DNA from 3 places in the Bradyrhizobium sp. WCU1 genome. Region 3 is predicted to be linked to each of the others. Evidence: riboswitches for the same ligand, from Rfam matches in the RefSeq annotation. Region 3 holds a riboswitch; each other region holds the start of a gene.

Region 1 (2,254 bases), 3.2 Mb from region 3:
ACGATGACCTGGGCGCCGACATCGGTCTCCGGCTTCAGCAGCACCGGGTTCATGTCGGTGTGCGGCTCGACGCCGGCGGCGAGCGCCTGCAACGCCTGCGCGCGTCCGATCTCGCCGCCGTCGACGGTCACGGCCGCATTGTTCGACATGTTCTGCGGCTTGAACGGCAGCACGCGCAGGCCGCGCCGCGTGGCGGCGCGCGCGAGGCCGGCGACGATGAGCGACTTGCCCACGTCCGAGCCGGCGCCCTGGATCATCAATGCGCGCGCCATGGCGTTGGGCTCTTAGAACTCGACGCCCGGCTGGGCCTTGATGCCGGACCGGAACGGATGCTTCACCAGCGTCATCTCGGTGACGAGGTCGGCGATCTCGATCAACTCCTCCTTGGCGTTGCGACCGGTGAGCACGACATGGGTCATCGGTGGCTTCGACGTCTTCAGGAAATCGACCACGTCGGCGATCGCCAGATAGTCGTAGCGCAGCGCAATGTTGATCTCGTCGAGCACGACCATGCGCAGGCTTTCGTCGGCGATCAGCTGCTTGGCCTTTTCCCAGCCGGCTTGCGCCGCCGCGATGTCGCGGGCGCGATCCTGCGTCTCCCAGGTGAAGCCTTCACCCATCGCGTGGAATTGACAGAGATCGCCGAAATGCCCGGCGAGCAGGCGGCGCTCGCCGGTATCCCAGGCACCCTTGATGAACTGCACCACGGCGCAGGGAAAGCCGTGCGCCACGCAGCGGACGATCATGCCGAAGGCGGAGGAGGATTTTCCCTTGCCGGCGCCGGTGTGAACGATGATCAGGCCCTTTTCGCCGCTCTTGGTCGCCATGATCTTGTCGCGGGCGACCTTCTTTTTCGCCATCTTGGTCGCGTGGCGCGTATCCAGCGAAGCCTCGCCGCTGACGACCTCGTCTTCGGTCCCGTTTCCTTCAGACGTCATGACGTTCCTTCGGCTTGACAAGTTCGAGCCGCGGACGAATGGTGGGTCCGCGTTGGTTCCTGTCCTATGACAGGCGAAGAGGGAATGCGATAGGGCTCAAGTCGGGCCTGAAAAGCAGCCGCCCCCGCGACCGTGACCGGAGAGATGCCCAAAGCCACTGATTCCCCAAGGGGATCGGGAAGGCGGGGATCGAAGGGAGAAATCCTGCTCCGCAAGCCGGGAGACCTGCCAACGCAGCATGTTGTGAGACCGGCGGACGGGGTGTTCCGCGACGGGGAACGAACCGGTGCAAGATCGGTTCGTGTGCCTCATCGCTTCCCGCTGTCAATCCAGGAAGGCCGATGAGCGTTACCCTTCATGTCTGTATTACCTGCCGCGCCGGCCAAACGCTGGCGGAAGGTGAAGTCGCGCCCGGTGCGCGCCTGCACGCCGCGCTTGTCGAGGCCGGTGTGCCCGATGGCGTCAATCTGGTTCCCGTCGAATGTCTCTCGGCTTGCAGCCAGGGCTGCTCGGTCGCGCTCAGCGCGCCCGGCCGGTGGTCCTATGTCTATGGGCGCCTGTCCGAAGCCAATGCCGGGGATGTGATCGCCGGCGCCAGCGCCTATGCCGCGGCGCCCGACGGCATCGTGCCGTGGCGCAGCCGCCCGGAAGTTTTCCGCAAGCAATCGCTTGCCCGCATTCCACCACTTCCCGTCGTGCCGGAGGCCGCAGAATGACGACACTCGCCAAGGTTCCGGTCACCGTCGTGACCGGCTTTCTCGGATCCGGCAAGACGACGCTGATCCAGCATCTGATCCGCAACGCCAACGGCAAGAAGCTCGCCGTGCTGGTGAACGAATTCGGCAGCGAGGGCGTCGACGGCGACATCCTGAAGTCGTGCGCCGACGCCGATTGCCCGACCGAGAACATCGTCGAGCTCGCCAATGGCTGCATCTGCTGCACCGTCGCCGACGATTTCATCCCGGCGATGGAGCAGTTGCTCGCGCGCCCGGTGAAGCCCGATCACATCGTGATCGAGACCTCCGGCCTCGCGCTGCCGAAGCCGCTGCTCAAGGCGTTCGACTGGCCGGAGATTCGTTCGCGGATCACGGTCGACGGCGTGATCGCGCTGGCCGATGCGGAAGCCGTTGCGGCCGGCCGGTTTGCGCCCGACGTTGCCGCAGTGGATGCGCAGCGCGCGGCCGACGCCAATCTCGACCACGAGACGCCGCTGTCCGAAGTGTTCGAGGATCAGATCGCCTGCGCCGACATCGTGCTGCTGACCAAGGCCGATCTCGCCGGGGCAGAGGGGATCAGGGTGGCCAAGGAGGTGATCG
Region 2 (2,254 bases), 370 kb from region 3:
GATCCGCGTCCGGAGTTCATCGTGATCGAGACCAGCGGGATCGCTGATCCCGCCGACATCGTGCGCAATCTGATGGATCCGGTGATCTGGAGGGAGGCGCCGCTGGAGACGGTGCTCTGCGTGGTCGATGCGACGCAACCGGTGACAGCGCTGGATGATGCACTGCTGCGCTCGCAGCTGCGGGCGGCGGATGTGGTGGCGTTGAGCAAGGTGGATCTCGCCGATGCCGCCGCCTGCGCCACGATTCGCGCCGCCGTGCGGACGGTGCGTCCGGCGGCCGTGGTGGTCGATACCCTGCATGGCGAGGTGCCGGCCGCGCTGCTGTTTCCGGCTGATCTCGATCATGTGCCGGCGCCGCGCGAGCCCGCGCCGCGACGGCCGGCGACCGATCGCTTCGAGACGCTGAGTTGGACCTCGGAGCGGCCGGTGCTTCTGCCGCGCCTGCAGCAGGCGATCGGCAAACTGGCGCCGAAGCTGGCGCGGGCGAAGGGATTGTTCGAGACGGTGGAGCAGCCCGGACGGCTGACGGTATTTCAACTCGCCGGCGGCCGCGCGAAGCTGGCTGCAGGCGGTGTCCCGGCGCCCGGTGTACCGCGCACGCGGCTAGTGTTCATCGCCGAGATGGGAGCGCTCTCGCGTGCCGAGATCGATGAGATCATGCAGGGATGCGTCGAAGCAGGATGACGGGACAATAAGCCTCCGCGTCAGCAAACGGCTGTGTCATCGCCGCAGCACAATCGCGCAAAGCATGCGTGCGACAATCGCATCGAATTGACAGCCCAGCCGGCACCTCCTATCAATTTCGGCGACGGTTCCCTTCGGGGATCAAAAGGGAATGCGGTGCGAGGGTAACCCAATGCCGCAGCTGTCCCCGCAACTGTAAACGGCGAGCCTTTCGTCAATTTGCCACTGGGCTACTCAGCTCGGGAAGGCGTCAACAGGCGATGACCCGTGAGCCAGGAGACCTGCCGTCAGTCGTGGTCACACGCGAGCACATCGGGCGGGGGCGTCCTGGTGGGATCGGAGCACTGCCTTTCCGGCAATGCGCCAGTCCGCGTTCGCGGTGACGTGCCACGTTACCGCGAGTCGTTTCATGTCCTCGTCTTCTTCCGTTGCGCGCAACTGGCGCCTCGGTCTCGTCTGCTCCTTGTCATCATTGTTGCTGCCGGCTGAAGCTTCAGCACAAACAGCTCCACCCACCACGCTCGATCCGATCGAGGTCGCACCATCGGCATCCGCGAAGCCCAAACCCGCGGCGCGAAGCAGCAACACCGCGACCGCGCGGCAGCGCGCCAGGCCGGCAACGGCCGCGGCAGCCGGCGGCGCGCCGCGCGCCGCAGCGTCGGGCGCATCGGGGGCGGCTTCGCCGACACTCAATGCCACCACGCAAGGCGGCACCGGCAGCCGCCTCAACCTGACGCCGCTGCAGACGCCGGCGAGCGTCGAGATCATCACCGCGCAGACCATCGCCGAACGCGGCCAGCATAGTGTGCTCGATGCCGTTACCCAGAACGCGGCCGGCTTCATCGCAACGCCTGCGCCTGGCAATGGCGGCCTGTCGTTCAGCACCCGCGGCTTTGCCGGCAGCAACTCGGTGATGACGCTCTACGACGGCTCGCGCTTCTATATCGGCTCCGGCACCCTGACGTTCCCCTACGACACCTGGTCGGCGCAGCGCATCGAAGTGCTGCGCGGCCCGGCCTCGGTGCTGTACGGTGAAGGCGCGATCGGCGGCGTCATCAACGTGATCCCGAAGAAGCCGCAGAACACGCCCTACAACGAGGCCGAGGTTTCGCTCGACAGCAACATGACGCGGCGGCTGTCGGTAGGACAGCACCGGTCCGATCAATCCCAATGTGTCGTATCGCATCAACGCCACCGGCAACATGTCGAACGGCTGGGTCGATCGCGACAAGACCTCGAATGCGGCGGTGTCGGCCGCCGTGCGCGTGCAGGCGTCGGAGAATCTCGCCTTCACGCTGTCGGAAGATTATGCCGATCGCAGCCCGTCGCGCTATTTCGGCACGCCGTTGATCAACGGCGCGATCCAGGACGCGCTGCGCTTCAAGAACTACAACGCCTCCGACAGCGCGATCCGCTACCAGGACAGCTGGACCCAGTTCAAGACCGAGTGGGATGTCGCCGACGGCATCAAGGTCAACAACACGCTTTATTACCTGACCAGCGAGCGGCACTGGCGCGACATCGAGAACTACACCTGGAATCCGAAGACGCAGCTGATCGACCGCTCCAG
Region 3 (2,254 bases):
GCATTCCGAACGCGACGTTCTTGATGCTGAGCCGCGGTGTCAGCGACCAGGTCTGCAGCGCCGCATCGTTGTAGGTCGAGGCGAAGCTGATGGTCGGCACTGTGCCGAAGAAGCCGCTTTGCGTCTCACGCTGCCGCCAGCCGCCGTCGACGATGAGGTCGACGCCGTTGGTCAATGTTTTGGTAAAGCCGGCCGTGACGCTTGCCGTCTGCTGGTTGGCGTAGTCGAACGGCGTCGCCGCGCCGCGGCGATCGGTGAGCAGCTGGTTGACGCCGATCGACGGATCGACCAGCCGTCCGCCGGGCAGGCCGAGCTTCTGGTCGCTGCCGGTGACGGTCAGGAAGGCGATTAGATCCGACGTGGTGTAGTTGACGCTGCCGACCGCGTTGCGCTGGTCGAGCGCATTGTTGACGCGGTAGCCGTCGGACTTGATGCCATTGCCGTAGAACGAGGTCGACCAGGGTCCGGAATTGAGCGCCGCGGACACGGCCGCCATCCGGCTATTGAAGGAACCGAACCCGCCCTCGGCCCTGATCGTGGCGGGTGGACCGCCAGCGCCGGTCTTGGTGATGATGTTGACCACGCCGCCCACCGCGTTGTCGCCATAGAGCACCGCGCCGCTGTTGCCTCTGACGATCTCGATCCGCGCGATCGAATCGAGCGGGATCGTGGTGAGGTCGAAGCCGGCCTTGTCGACGTCGTTGAGGCGGCGGCCGTTGAGCAGGAACAGGGTGTTGTCGGAGGCGAACGCGCCGAAGCCGCGCAGGTCGACCGAGGTCTTGGCGCCGTTCGGTCCTCCATAGGGCGTTTGCAACTGCACGCCCGGCACCTGCGCGAGAATCTCGGGCAGCGACTGCACCGGCGAATGCGCGATGTCGTCGGCCGTGATCACGGTCGAGGAGGAGCCGACAATACCGGCGAACTGGCGGCCGCCACCGGCGTCGCCCGTTCCGGTGACTACACCGGTCCCGGTCGCGCCCGATCCGCTTCCGCTGCCCGCGTTGTTGCTCTGCGTGGTGCCCGGCGCCGGGCGGCGCGGTGCCGGTGTTTGGTCGGCCGCCGGCTTGGCGCGCGTGACATTCTGGTCGCCCGGCTTGGTGACTTCGATCGCGGGCAGCTGATCGGGAGCGGGCGCCTGCTGCGCCCGCGCGGCTGAGATGATGATTGACGGCACGATCATCGTCGACGCGAGCAGAAGCGCGCGGCGCCGACGGGCAGGGTAGCAGAACATAGGCGAGACCTCGGTAACGTCAGTGGCACGTCACCGCGAACCAGTCTCACCATGTGCTTGCCGCATCAGGTGAAGCTCATGCCTGTACTCCCCGACCGGCATCCTCGCGTGTGACCACGGCTGACGGCAGGTCTCCTGGCTCGCGGGTCGTTACCCTTCGTCGCCTTCCCAGGACCGAGACTCCCAGTGGCATCTGACGAAGGATTCACCGCATACAGTTGCGGGGGCAGCCGCGGCCTTGGGGAGGTTTCCCCGCACCGCATTCCCTTTTCATCTCATCAAAGAACCGTCATGTTCATCTAGGGTTCGGCCGCGCAGCAAAGTCAATCCGGCGGCGGTCGGGCGATCGCCGCACGGCCACGGTTTTTGTCGAGTGTCGCTTGTCTGCCACGGCGATCGCTGTAAGAGCATGGATCCAATGAGCGTGCAGGAGTTTGCCTTGGCGGCCGAGGTCGCGGCGCGGCGCCGGTGGGGTGCCACCGCGGCGCTGCTCGCGCTCGTGGCGCTGCTGCTGGTGATCTCGCTCGGCATCGGGCCGGTGCGGTTGTCGCCGCTTGCGGTGATCGAGGCGCTGTTCGGCGGCGGCAGCGACGTGGCGCAGGTGATCGTGCGCGAGATCCGCCTGCCGCGCACCATCCTTGCATTCGCGATCGGCGGCATTCTCGGGCTGTCAGGCGCGGCGCTGCAGGGCCTGCTGCGCAATCCGCTGGCCTCGCCATCGCTGTTCGGCGCGCCGCAATCCGCGGCATTCGGCGCGGTGTTGGTGATCGCGCTGGGGCTTGCCGATGTACGCTCGTATGCACTGCCGGTGGTGGCGATCATCGCCGCCTTCGGCTCGGTGTTCGCGCTGCTCGCGATCGCCGGCCGCAATGCCGGGCTGCTGATCCTGATCCTCGCGGGGCTCGCGATCTCGAGCTTTGCGGGAGCCGCGACCGCCCTGGTGATGAACCTCTCCAGCAATCCGTTCGTGGTGCTGGAGATCGCGTTCTGGCTGCTCGGCTCGCTGGAGGACCGCAGCTTCCA

What was found. A riboswitch is a leader RNA that binds a small molecule or an ion and turns the genes downstream of it on or off. The one in region 3 is predicted to bind cobalamin.
Region 1: linked by a shared signal. The riboswitch ahead of ACTUWL_RS03570 (DUF1636 family protein) and the one ahead of ACTUWL_RS18440 (TonB-dependent receptor) in region 3 are both predicted to bind cobalamin.
Region 2: linked by a shared signal. The riboswitch ahead of ACTUWL_RS20135 (TonB-dependent receptor plug domain-containing protein) and the one ahead of ACTUWL_RS18440 (TonB-dependent receptor) in region 3 are both predicted to bind cobalamin.

Annotation. Positions count from the first base shown of each region.
Region 1 covers NZ_CM130280.1:773,505-775,758, reverse strand. The annotation lists gene ACTUWL_RS03580 (cobyric acid synthase) at 1-272, opposite strand, end outside; gene cobO (cob(I)yrinic acid a,c-diamide adenosyltransferase) at 285-938, opposite strand; cobalamin riboswitch at 975-1,185, shown strand; gene ACTUWL_RS03570 (DUF1636 family protein) at 1,280-1,654, shown strand; gene cobW (cobalamin biosynthesis protein CobW) at 1,651-2,254, shown strand, end outside.
Region 2 covers NZ_CM130280.1:4,350,794-4,353,047, forward strand. The annotation lists gene ACTUWL_RS20125 (CobW family GTP-binding protein) at 1-684, shown strand, start outside; cobalamin riboswitch at 793-987, shown strand; gene ACTUWL_RS20130 (hypothetical protein) at 982-1,527, opposite strand; partial or broken gene ACTUWL_RS20135 (TonB-dependent receptor plug domain-containing protein) at 1,466-1,678, shown strand; gene ACTUWL_RS20140 (TonB-dependent receptor) at 1,857-2,254, shown strand, end outside.
Region 3 covers NZ_CM130280.1:3,981,886-3,984,139, forward strand. The annotation lists gene ACTUWL_RS18440 (TonB-dependent receptor) at 1-1,180, opposite strand, end outside; cobalamin riboswitch at 1,340-1,537, opposite strand; gene ACTUWL_RS18445 (FecCD family ABC transporter permease) at 1,650-2,254, shown strand, end outside.